Regions from separate parts of the Paenibacillus lacisediminis genome, predicted to be linked through region 3. Evidence: predicted binding sites of a transcription regulator. Region 3 holds the regulator's gene; each other region holds the start of a gene.
What was found. Region 3 encodes Rex, which represses fermentation and respiration genes when NADH is low (regulators of the CRP and FNR family bind a similar motif). Its sites were predicted from a motif close to TTGTGAAATATTTCACAA; they were not measured.

Region 1 (4,102 bases), on a different contig from region 3:
AATGGTTGAAGCTCCGTTCCCGCATTGGCTTCCATATCCGCTCACCTCCCAAATCAAGAATTTACGTACATATGTTCTTTTTATTTAATCATATCAAACATATGTTCTATTTTCAAGCCAAAAATCTCACCTAAACCGCTTCATTTTTTTTCTTATTTCTTCTTTTCATTATCCCGTACACTAGCCCCCACCCCCCGCCCCCTGAACGAAGGGGATAATCGTGCAAGGCAGCAAGCAGAGACACCAAAACACCAAGACACCAAGACACGAACGCTATAGACAGCCACCTCAGAGCCGAAGTCATAATTTAATTCGTCAAGCAATGATCCCGGTTTTGAGCCTTAATTAAAATTGTGAATATTTTAAAAAAATCTATTCACCGCTTGCAATGTGAAAAATGTCACACTATAATATAAGACATAAGGTGAAACATTTCACAAAAATGCAGTCACTTAAGTGAACACTTTCACATTTATGTCTGAATATGTGAAAAAATAAACAAACATTTCGAGGAGGAAACCATCATGAAAGTTGCAGTTATCGGATGTACACACGCAGGCACGGCCGCCATCGTCAATATCGCCAAATTATACCCGGAAGCGCACATTACCGTTTACGAACGGAACGACAACATTTCGTTCCTGTCGTGCGGGATCGCGTTATACGTCGGCGGGATGGTAAAAGACCCGCAGGGCTTGTTTTACTCCTCGCCGGAGCAACTGGCGGAGCTGGGGGTTCGCACGAAAATGCGCCATGAGGTGGTAGCGGTCGATACGGACGCCAAAACCTTGCTGGCCCGTAATTTGGTCACCGGTGAAGAATTTGAAGACACGTTCGACAAGTTGGTCGTTACGACCGGATCGTGGCCAATCGTGCCGAAATTCGCGGGCATTGAGCTGGAAAACATCGTGCTTTCGAAAAACTTCAACCATTCCAATACGATTATCGAAAAGGCCAAACAAGCGAAAAATATCGTCGTCGTAGGCGCCGGTTATATCGGTGTGGAACTTGTGGAAGCTTTTCAGTTGAATGGCAAGCAAGTTACCTTGATCGACGCGGAGGACCGGATTCTGAGCAAATATCTGGACCCTGAATACACGGACAAAATCGAGCAATCGCTTAGCGATCATGGCATTCAACTGGCGCTTGGACAAAAAGTAACCCGCTTCGAGGGTGAGGAAGGCAAGGTAACCCGAGTCGTAACCGATCAGGGAAAATATGACGCCGATCTGGTGATCATGTGCATCGGCTTCCGTCCGAATACCGGGCTGCTTCAAGGCCAGGTGGATATGCTCGACAACGGGGCGATCATCGTGGACGAATACATGCGCACCAGCAAGCCGGACGTTTATGCGGCGGGCGACAGCTGTGCGGTATTCTACAACCCGACCGGCAAGCATGCCTACATTCCGCTCGCAACAAACGCGGTCCGTATGGGGACGCTGGTCGCCCGCAACCTGGTGGCGCCGACCGTAAAATACCTTGGCACCCAGGGAACCTCGGGCATCAAGATTTATGAGGACAACATCGCGGCAACCGGTTTGACGGAAGCGGCCGCCAAGGATGCGGGGCTTGAGGCCGCAGCGGTGCTTATAAACGACAATTACCGTCCCGAATTTATGCCGACCCATGAGCCGGTTACGCTGAAGGTTGTTTACGAGCCAAACACACGGCGCATTCTGGGCGCGCAAATCATGTCGAAAGCGGATTTGACCCAGTCGATTAATACGATGTCGGTATGCATTCAAAACGGCATGAAGATGGAGGAGCTGGCCTTTGTCGACTTTTTCTTCCAGCCGCATTACAACAAACCGTGGAACTTCTTGAACAGCGCCGGCCTTGGAGCGCTGCCGGAAGTGCCGAATAAGCAGCCTGTACACGCTTAACCGAGGAGAAGGAAATGGCAACCTTCGCCTCGAAGCGGCCGCAACTCGCCGACGGAAGAAGCCTCGCGCTTCGGATGTCGGCTTTTTTACTTGAAGAAGAGGTACACGGTTGCGGTGGATTACTGACAGAATAAATGTGAATTTTTTCACCTCTCGTGATTTATGTTACTTATTTGGAGGAAGCGGGAACGCTACAATAGACTCGGGCATTAAAGTGAAATGAATAGAAGGAGACTTGAATCATGGCTTACTATAAACCCGCGCAGATTGCCGAAGTGACCGTGGAGAACGGGATAAAAAAGGCACACAATCCGCTGCTGACCGTGCTGATCCTCGGGTTTCTCGGCGGAGCGTTTATCGCTCTCGGTTTTCTGCTTGATATCCGCGTCATCGCCAGCGCTCCGGCGGAGTGGGGGAGCTTTGCCACATTCATTGGCGCGGCGGTGTTCCCGATCGGCCTTATTCTCGTGCTATTGGCTGGCGGAGAGCTGCTGACGGGCAATATGATGGCCGTTCCGTTGGCCCGGATGGCAAAGCGGATTTCGACCGGCGAATTGTGTAAAAACCTGGTGCTGATCACATTGAGCAATTTTGTCGGAGCGCTGTTTGTCGCTTATTTTTTCGGCCATGTCGTCGGATTGACGGCAAGCGGGCCGTATTTGGATAAACTGGTCGATATGGCGGGGCATAAGCTGGACGACAGCTTCCTGCAGGCGTTTGTTTCCGGGATCGGCTGCAACTGGCTGGTGGCCCTGGCCGTCTGGCTGTCCTACGGTGCCGATAATATGAGCGGCAAAATCCTCGGTATCTGGTTCCCGACGATGGCGTTTGTCGCCATCGGTTTTCAGCACGTCGTGGCCAATATGTTTTTGATCCCAGCGGCTATTTTCGAAGGATATTTCTCCTGGGGAGAATATCTTGGCAATTTCGTCCCGGTCTGGCTCGGCAATTTGACCGGCGGCGGGCTGTTCGTGGCCGGGGCGTATTGGACGGCTTATTTGAAGGATCGGGGAATGAAAGCCGACTCCGGCGCAGGCCAGGAGGCAGGGGCTTCCGTATCCGCCAAGGCGGGCAGCAAAACGGCTTAGGGCGTAAGTGCTTAAGGTCTAAGTGCTTAAGGCGTAAGGTTAAAGGTATATGATTTAGGGTGTAGCCGGAGTAGCTCCATCGCTGGCATGATCCGTATAGGCCGGCATGATCCGCGCATTCCGTGAAGGCACGACAGGCCGCTTCCTCATTATTGGTTTGTGAGGGGCGGTCTTTTTTTGTGCAGCTTCATTGGAAAAAATCCAATAGATTCCGCTTAAATCACCATTTTGAGCCCCTTCGAGCTTGATCTATTGGAAATATCCAATCAAGATGTCGCGGCAGTAGACAAACGCAAAAGCTTTTTTCTACAATAGCTAAGACAGGAGGGGATGGAAATGATCCACGAAGAGAACGGGGTGTTTCCGGCGGTGTGCCCGCTGGATTGTCCCGATACTTGCGGCTTGCTGCTTCATAAAGAGAATGGAAAAATCGTGAAGGTAACGGGCAATCCCGATCATCCGGCGACCCAAGGGGCGATTTGCAACAAAGTCCGCAATATGGCGGAGCGGGTCTACCATCCGGAACGGGTGCTTTACCCGCTTAAACGGGTAGGGGCTAAAGGCGAAGGGAAATTCACGCGGATTTCCTGGGAAGAGGCGATGGCGGAAATCGCCGGGCGATACAAGGAGCTTATCCGTGAGCATGGGCCGGAGTCGATTATGCCGTACAGCTTTTACGGCAATATGGGGATTCTCAGCGTCGACGGGATGGACCGGCGCTTCTTCCACCGCCTGGGCACGACGCAGCTGCAGCAGGGCATTTGCAATTCCGCGGGGAACGCGGGATGGAGATATACGATGGGCTTCGGCGGCGGGACCAGCCCGGAAGAGACGGTAAACGCGAAGCTGATCATCGTTTGGGGAGGCAATCTCGTCAGCACCAACATGCACCAGGTCGCCCTGATTGAAAAAGCCCGCAAACAGGGGGCGCAGCTGGTCGTGATCGATGTGCATCGCAACCGCACCGGGCAGCGGGCCGACTGGTTTATTCCGCTGTATCCGGGAACGGACAGCGCCCTCGCGCTGGGGATCATGCACGTGCTGTTCGAGCGCGGGCTCGTGAACGAACCGTTCCTGGAGCGGCACACGACCGGTCACGCCGAGCTGCGCGAACATGTGAAGCAATAT
Region 2 (4,102 bases), on a different contig from region 3:
CGTTGGCTGAATCAGTCCGAGGAGCATCCGGATCGTTGTCGTTTTCCCGGCCCCGTTGGGCCCAAGGAAACCGTAGATGTCGCCTTTGGCGATTTTCAGACTTAAATTGTCCACCGCGGCGCGGCCGCGGTATTTTTTCGTTAAACCTTCCGTTTGAATGATCAGTTCATCCACGTTTTATCACCTCGGGATAAATCATACTGCGATGAGTTTAAACGGGAAGGTGGGGCAAGTTTAAGTTTTGTTTAAAAGTTGCGGAAGCGGCCGGCCGGGAAAAATGTATACGTGTGTCCCCGCGCTGGAAGACTCCGTCTCCCGCACCAGGCCCATTTCCCGGAGCAGCAGGTCGACGATTTGCAGGCCAAGTCCGGCCCCTCCGGAGGGCGACTCGGCGTTCATGCCGGGGCCGCGGTCGCTGATGGCCAGGGCGATGGCCTCCCTGCGCGGCTGCAAGGAGATGCCGACATAACCGCCGGAGCGGGCGTACCGCACCAGGTTCTGGAACAGGTTGTCCAGTACGCGGCGGAAACCCTGCGCATCGACGTTCCAGTATAAAGGCTGATCCGGCAGCTCGATGTCGGCGGCGATGCCTTCTTTTTCCCAAAGCGGATACCAGGCCGCCGCGCTTTCCCGCACGAGCCGCAGGACATCGAGTTTTTCCGGCGACATCGCGTACCTCCCGGAGGAGAGCAGGCTGTAGGACAGCAAATGATCCATCAGGCCGGACAGGTCGCTTAACTTGGCTTCCATCAGGGCCAGAGATTGCCGGCCTTGTTCGGTCAAAGGCTCCTTGCGCAGCGTATACAGATGGCCTCCCAGCACGGTCAGCGGCGTCCGCAGATCATGCGACAGCTGGCTGATCAGGTTTTTGCGCAGCTCCTCCTCCGCGTGCTCCCGCTGTCGGCTGTCTTGAAGCTCGTACACCATATGGTTGAACGCTTGCTCAAGCCGGCCGATTTCGTCCGGCCGCCCTTCCTCGATCGGGGACGGCAGCCCGGCGGGCCCGGTTTGCGTCATCCCGGCTTCCAGGCGCAGCAGTCTTTTGCGGATATCGCGAAAAAACAAATACGACAGCAGCACGAAAATGGCCAGCATGATCCCAAGGAACACGCCGTAAAACCGGCCGTCGTTCCGCTCCGATAGGTCTCTCGTCATGAATTTGCGCGGGAGCTCGAACACCATAAACCCCTGCTTGGCTTGTTCGTCCCCGCCAATAAAGGCCACAACGGTAAACGGGTCGGCATTGATCCGCTTTTTCATGAAGGCGATGGTATCTTCCAGGGTCCACTTTGCCGGCACATTCGCTTGCTTGGGGATTTGCCGCCGGGTTGTCCCGGACGAATCCACCCAGTACAGCGCGGCGTCGGGGTATTGCTCTTTCCATGCTTCGAGCCGGGCGTCGATCGTCTCCGGGGCCGCATCCCGCAGCGCGGCTGCTTCCTTGTGCCAGGCCGTTTCAATATCGAGTCCGCTGCCGTAATAGGGGCGTGTAGATTCACCGGTATGCGCAGGATACAGCAAAATGTTGACGCCCCAGCTAGCCATGAAGCTGAGCGGAATGAGCACGGGAATGAATACGAAGGCCAGCATCAAGATCAGGATGTATTTGTTCAGCAGCGATTTTCTGTATTTTCGAATGGGGTGCAGCTTCATGCTCTCACCCGGTAGCCGATGCCGCGGACCGTCTCGATGACTTGGGGATTGGCCGGGTCGCGTTCCAGCTTCTCGCGCAGGTGGCGGATATGGACCATCAGGGTTTTATCCCCGTCGAAATACGGTTCGCCCCAGACGGCCTCGTAAATTTGTTCCTTGGTCATAATCTGCCCGAGATGGCGGAGCAGATAGGTGAAAATGTGAAACTGCTTGCCGGTCAGAACGATTTCCTCGCCGGTGTCCTCGTTGATGATCCGGTTTTCTTTTTCATACACAAGCAGATGTTTGAGCTTCAGCGTTTCTTCGGCCGGGCTGCCGCTGCGGCGCAGCAGCACTTCGATCCGGGCGGCCAGCTCATCCGGGTGAAACGGCTTGGTCAAATAATCGTCCGCGAACCGCAACCCCTGCAGCTTGTCGTCGATCGAGGTGCGCGCGGATAACATCAGCACCGGCAGGTTCGGAAACCGCTCTTTGAGCCGGCTGCCGACGGTGAAGCCGTCGAGCCCCGGCAGCATCACGTCGAGAATGACGAGCTGGCAGTCTTCGGCTTGCTCCAACGCCCGCTCCCCGCTGGTCAGCCAGGTGACTTTAAAGCCTCGTTCCTGCAGGTTTTGGCTAACCCATTTTCCGATTTCAACATCATCTTCTATGTATAGTAAATTGGCATTTGGCATCGAAACCCCTCCTGTCTCTATTGTGGCAAAATCGCTCCGAAAAAGAAACATCGTTACTCTTTTAGCGGTTTGTGATTTGAGTCACAAGGGTTGGCTTGGCCGCGTGTTACTTTTTAGTTGTGAGAATGTTTATCACTAAAATTTGAAACAGCCAGGCTGATTTAAATAAAGAAGAGGAGGAACCGGAGATGAGCGAGTTGATCAATAACCGGGAATACGCCGCGAACGGGGGGGAGGGCGAGCCGGAGCAGCGCCGCCGGCAGGAACTGCTGAAGCAAATCATTAAAGAGCTGCATCAGGGGAAAAGCGTGGAGGAAGTAAAGGCGCGGTTTGAAGAAGCGGTCGGCGATGTGACGGTCGCGGAAATATCGGCGATGGAGCATGCCTTGATGGAAGAGGAAGGCATTCCGGTGGAGGAGGTGCAGCGTCTTTGCTCGGTGCATACGGCGATTTTTAAAGGCTCGATCGAGGAAATCCACCGCTCGGCGAAACCGGAGGAGCAGCCTGGCCATCCCGTGCATACCTTCAAGCTGGAAAACCGCGAGGTTGAGCGGCTGGTCAATTTCAAGCTGCAGCTCCATCTCGATAAATTCCGGAAGGAGGATAAGGAGGAGCTTGTTTTTAAACTGCTGGACGATTTGAACCTGCTGCTGGATCTGGACAAACATTACAGCCGCAAGGAAAACTTGCTGTTCCCTTATCTGGAGAAGTACGGGATCTACGGGCCGACCAAGGTGATGTGGGGCGTCGATGACGGTATCCGCGCCATGATCAAGGAAACCAAAGCCAAGCTGGCGAACGGGAGCGCTGATAAAGAGACGGTTTGCATCGACCTGGAGCGGATCATCAAGGAAGTAAATGAAATGATCTTTAAGGAAGAAAATATTTTGCTCCCGATGGCTCTGGAGAAGCTGACCGAAGACGAATGGGTCAAAATCGCCCAGGAAAGCGATGTGATCGGGTATTGTTTGACGGCGCCCGAGCAGGAATGGGTCCCGGAAAGGGTACCGCTGGAGTCCGGTGACGGCGGGGCCGGGGAAGGCGGTCCGGAGGGCGGCGCGTTGGCGGAGCAGGGACATGGCGTGCCGCAGGGATTTGTCAAATTCGACACCGGCATCCTGTCCATGGAGCAGCTGGAAGCGGTGATGAACCATTTGCCGGTTGACCTGACGTTTATCGACGAGAACGACGTTGTCCGGTACTTTTCCCATGGTAAAGAGCGGATTTTTGCCCGGACTAAAGCCGTGATCGGCCGCACCGTGCAAAACTGCCACCCGCCGCAAAGCGTACATGTGGTCAACGAACTGCTGGCGGATTTTAAGGCCGGGCGTAAAGACGCCGAGGATTTTTGGATCCCGATCAAAGACAAGTTCGTATATATCCGGTATTTTGCGGTGAGAAGCGAAGACGGGCGTTACCTGGGCACGTTGGAGTTTACGCAAAACATCGCCCCGATCCGCGCTTTGGAAGGGCAAAAACGGATTTTGTCCTAAAGCCGCCTTGGGTAAGGTTTGTTCATAATAGCTTGACGATGAAGCCCTGACGTTTCGCCTTCGCGAATGCCGGGGCTTTTTGGTTAGAGGGGAGCAGGCGGCCTGCAGATTTATGGAGGTGAAGGGGGCCGTGGAAGTCGTGGGACGGTAAAAAAGGGCCCAACCTCGAAATCGGCGCTTGACTACAAGGTTAACCGGCCAATTCATTTAGTTGGAATAAATGGTTCGGCATCCCGAGGCTTCGGTATTTCGCTAATATAGAATTTATAAAATTCCGGACAT
Region 3 (4,102 bases):
TCCGAAAATAACGCCTTTTTTTACCGCTAAATCGGCGCAATCGCAGGCTTAGGCATTGACGCAGTCATTAACGCAGTCATTAACGCAGTCATTAACGCAGCCATAGGCGCAATCACAGGCTCAGTCACAGCCACGATCATGACCAAAGCCACTGCTGCAACTGCAACCGCAACACGATCACGACCCTAGCCACACTGCTGCAACTGCAACCTCACGCACCGTTCAAGACCAAACCTCTACCGGGCCAGCAGCCCTTCGAAGGCCGCCTGCGCCTCATGGCGGATACGCTCCTCGTCGAGGGTAAGGCAAGCCCCGTGTTTGACCACCTGCTCACCGTTAACCCACACATGCTCTACGTCTTTGGAACCGGCCGAATAGACGACATGGGAAACGTAATCCGTCCTTGGCAGGAAATGGGCCTGTTCCGTATTCAGCGCGATAAAATCCGCCTTCATGCCGGCCGCAAGTTTCCCCGTATTCGGCAAAAACACCGATTTCGCTCCGTATTCCGTACCCATTTTGAGGGCTTCCAGCGCCGGAACGGCGGTAGGATCGCCGGAAACGCCTTTGTGGATCAACGCGGCAAGGCGGACCTCCTCCAACATATCAAGGTTGTTGTTGCTGGCGGCCCCGTCCGTCCCAAGCGACACGACCACGCCTTTGCCTAGCAGTTCCGGTACTCGCGCCACGCCGCTGGCCAGCTTCAGGTTACTGCCGGGATTGTGCGACACCGCCACGTTATGCGCCGCCAAAATCTCGATCTCTTCATCGGTCAAATGCACGGCGTGAGCAAGCAGCGATGGGCGGGAGAACATCCCGAGGTTCAGCAAATGCTGAACCGGTCTGACCCCGTAATCGTTCACGTTTTGCTCCACTTCCGCCCGCGTCTCTGACATATGCGTATGCATCGGCAGATCCAGATCATGAGCCGCTTGCACGAATTTCTCGAAAAATTCCGGCGGACACGTGTACGGCCCATGCGGCGAAATCATCGTCGTGATTCGGCCGTCCGCTTGACCGTGCCAATTTTTCGCAAACGCGATCGCTTCGTTCAGCTTCTGCTGCTGCACATCCGACGGGCACAACCCGATAACGCCGCGCATCAGCACAGCCCGAATGCCCGATTCCTGCACGACTTTGGCCACTTCATCCATATGGTCGTACATGTCCAGGAAGGTGGTCGTCCCGCCCTTAAGCATCTCCAGCACAGCCAACGCCGTCCCGGCGTACACGTCGCCGGCGGTGAATTTGGCTTCCATCGGCCACATTTTTTCCTGAAGCCATGTCTGCAGCACCATGTCGTCGCCGTAACCGCGCAATAGCGACATCGCCGCATGGCCATGCGTGTTGATCAGCCCCGGCATAAACAGCAGCCCGTTTCCGTCAAAAGTTTCCGCGTCTGCCGCGCCTTCCGGAAGCTGCTCGCCGATATAGGAGATCGTATCGCCCTCAACGAGCATATAGCCTTTAACAATAGAACGGGCCTGGTCGAACACGACAAAGGTTCCGTTCTTGATTAACCATTTACGACTCATGAGCAGGTTGTTCCTTTCCGTTTCCGTTATCCAAGTAATACGCCAAACTGAGCAAATCGGTCGTGAAATCGGCGGCATGAATGCGGACTTCCGGCGGCACCTTCAGAATTGTAGGGGCAAAGTTCAGAATCGCCCCGATTCCCGCCGCCACCAGTTGATCCGCCACGCGCTGCGCTTCAAAATCAGGCACGGTAATAATCCCGATCCGGATATTTTTCTCCCGCACCGTTTCCGTCAGCTCTTCGATCGGCTGGATTGTGATGTTATTGATCTGCGTGCCGATCTTCGCCGGAGACGCGTCAAACACCGCCACGATTTTCATGTTGTCCTTCAAATAAGCGTTGTAATTCGAAAGCGCGTGCCCCAAATTACCGGCGCCGACCAGCGCAACGTTGACCTGTTGGTCCAGATTGAGAATTTCCTGGATTTTCTCGATCAAATACGCGACATCGTAGCCGATGCCCTTTCGCCCGAAATCGCCAAAGTAGGCCAGATCTTTGCGGATCTGGGCCGGATTGAGGTCGAGCTTCTGGCCGAGCTCCTGTGAGGAAACCGTAGGCACCTCGCGCCGGCTCAGTTCGTTGAGAAAGCGCAAATACACCGGCAGCCGGCGTACTACGGCATCGGAAATTTTTTCGGATTTCATACGTTTATCCCCCTATTCTGACGCAGACTTAGAAACGTCTTCGTCTCCCGGACTTAACCATTCCGATATGCGCGGAACCATCTGAGAGAGCGGCATATGCTCCATCTTCGGCCCGGGCAGTGAATATAAAAAGTATTTCCCATAGTAAGATTCCAAGATGCGGGTATCGTAAACAACCACGATCCCCCGGTCCTGCGAGGAGCGGACGAGCCTGCCAAATCCCTGCTTAAAGCGGATGACCGCCTGGGGCACGGACAGTTTCATGAAAGGATTTTTCTTCTCCTTCTGCAGCCGTTCGCTTTTCGCTTCCACCAGCGGATGGTTGGGGGGCTGGAAAGGCAGGCGGACGATCGCCAAGCTCGTCAAAGCTTCGCCCGGAATGTCCACGCCTTCCCAGAAGCTGCTCGTTCCCAGCAGCACGGACGCCGCCTGGCCCTGGAACCGCCTTGTCAGCTTGCTGCGGCTGCCGCTGTCCATGCCTTGGCCGATAACCGTGATCCCCTGCGGCGACAGCAGCTCCTTCAGCGGATCATACACCTGCCGCAGCATCCGGTAAGACGTAAACAGCACCAGCATGCGGCCTTTAGTCGCCACTGCGGTATCGGCGAGCGAATGCACCAGCGTACTGACGAAATGATCGTCGCCCACGCTCCCCTTCACGCTTGGAAAATCGCGCGGAATAACGAGCAGCGCCTGGTTCCGGTAATCAAACGGCGACGGCAGCATCGTCGTGTTCAGCCGCTCTTGCTCGGCCGCTTCCGTCAGTCCCAACTGTTCGATCATATATTGGAACGACTTGTCGACCGACAGGGTTGCCGAGGTCATCACCACGCTTTTTTTCCTGTCGAAAAAATATTCCTTTAGCTGTGCGCTAACGTCGATCGGAACGGCATACATCTGCAAGGAGCGGCTGCGGAAATTCCCGTTCGCTTCCATCCAGTAAACCGTCTCCTCGCTCTCCAGCTTCATGAAGAAACGCAGCGCTTCCCGCTCGTTGGCCAAATCCTTGAATAAACCGTTGATGTCGGTCATCAGGCTTTCGGAGCCGAAATCCTCCTGATCTTCCCGGATTTGGGCGAGCATGCGGTCGCCCTTGCGAAGCACGTCCCCAAGCGCGACGTAAATCTGGTTCTCCAGCGCCGACAGCTTATCCCATTCCTGCGGTTTCTTTAGCGGAAGCAGACGGTAAACGAATTGCCCCGGATCGCCGGGCGCCGCGTCACTCCGTTCCGGCATGAGCGCAAACAACAGCTCGCTGAGCTTGTCCCAGCTCTCCTTCACATCGATCAGCGTCGGGTACATTTCGTCGATGACAGAGCACCATTCGCCCGTTTTTTCACCTCCCGCCGCTTGCAAAGCGATGCGGAGATTCGGCAACTGGCCGGTCTTGCTGTCCTTGAACAGCCGGGTAAGCGTATGAATGACGGTAAAATACTTCATATGAATGCCCAGATGTTTGCCTGCCACATCCTCCAAATGATGCGCTTCGTCGATGACCAAGCGCTCGTACCCCGGCAACAGCTGATGCCCGGCCTGGATATCGGTAAACAGCTTGGAGTGGTTCGTAATGACCACATCGGCTACCCCGGCTTCATGTTTGGCCCGGTGGTAAAAGCATTTGCGGAACCACGGGCAGGACCGTCCGAGGCAGGAGTCCGACTCGCTGGCCACCGTTTCCCAGAAATCGCCGCCGCGATTGCCCAAATTGAGCTCTTCATCGTCGCCGTTGACCGTTTGTGTCAGCCACACGATCATTTGCGCCGCCGTCATCACCTCTTCTTTCGGCGTAGCAAAGTCTTTTCTATTTATTTTATGTTCAAATTTGCGCAAGCACAAATAATGCTGCCTTCCTTTGAATACGGCAGCCAGGAAAGGAAACGGCACCACTTCGGTAAGCAGCGGAACATCTCTTTCCCGCAGC

Region 1: ACLD72_RS29140 (formate/nitrite transporter family protein) is a predicted target of Rex. The motif match lies at 2,021-2,038, and genes of this name have one in related genera.
Region 2: ACLD72_RS30035 (DUF438 domain-containing protein) is a predicted target of Rex. The motif match lies at 2,397-2,414, and genes of this name have one in related genera.

What each region holds. Positions count from the first base shown of each region.
Region 1 covers NZ_JBKIAX020000024.1:4,557-8,658, forward strand. Annotated here, with positions in the region: gene ACLD72_RS29130 (transposase) at 1-35, opposite strand, end outside; gene ACLD72_RS29135 (FAD-dependent oxidoreductase) at 525-1,886, shown strand; gene ACLD72_RS29140 (formate/nitrite transporter family protein) at 2,129-2,974, shown strand; gene ACLD72_RS29145 (molybdopterin-dependent oxidoreductase) at 3,311-4,102, shown strand, end outside.
Region 2 covers NZ_JBKIAX020000026.1:31,719-35,820, forward strand. Annotated here, with positions in the region: gene ACLD72_RS30020 (ABC transporter ATP-binding protein) at 1-174, opposite strand, end outside; gene ACLD72_RS30025 (ATP-binding protein) at 235-1,653, opposite strand; gene ACLD72_RS30030 (response regulator transcription factor) at 1,650-2,327, opposite strand; gene ACLD72_RS30035 (DUF438 domain-containing protein) at 2,516-3,820, shown strand.
Region 3 covers NZ_JBKIAX020000021.1:82,821-86,922, forward strand. Annotated here, with positions in the region: gene ACLD72_RS28115 (amidohydrolase) at 237-1,535, opposite strand; gene ACLD72_RS28120 (redox-sensing transcriptional repressor Rex) at 1,525-2,181, opposite strand; gene dinG (ATP-dependent DNA helicase DinG) at 2,194-4,102, opposite strand, start outside.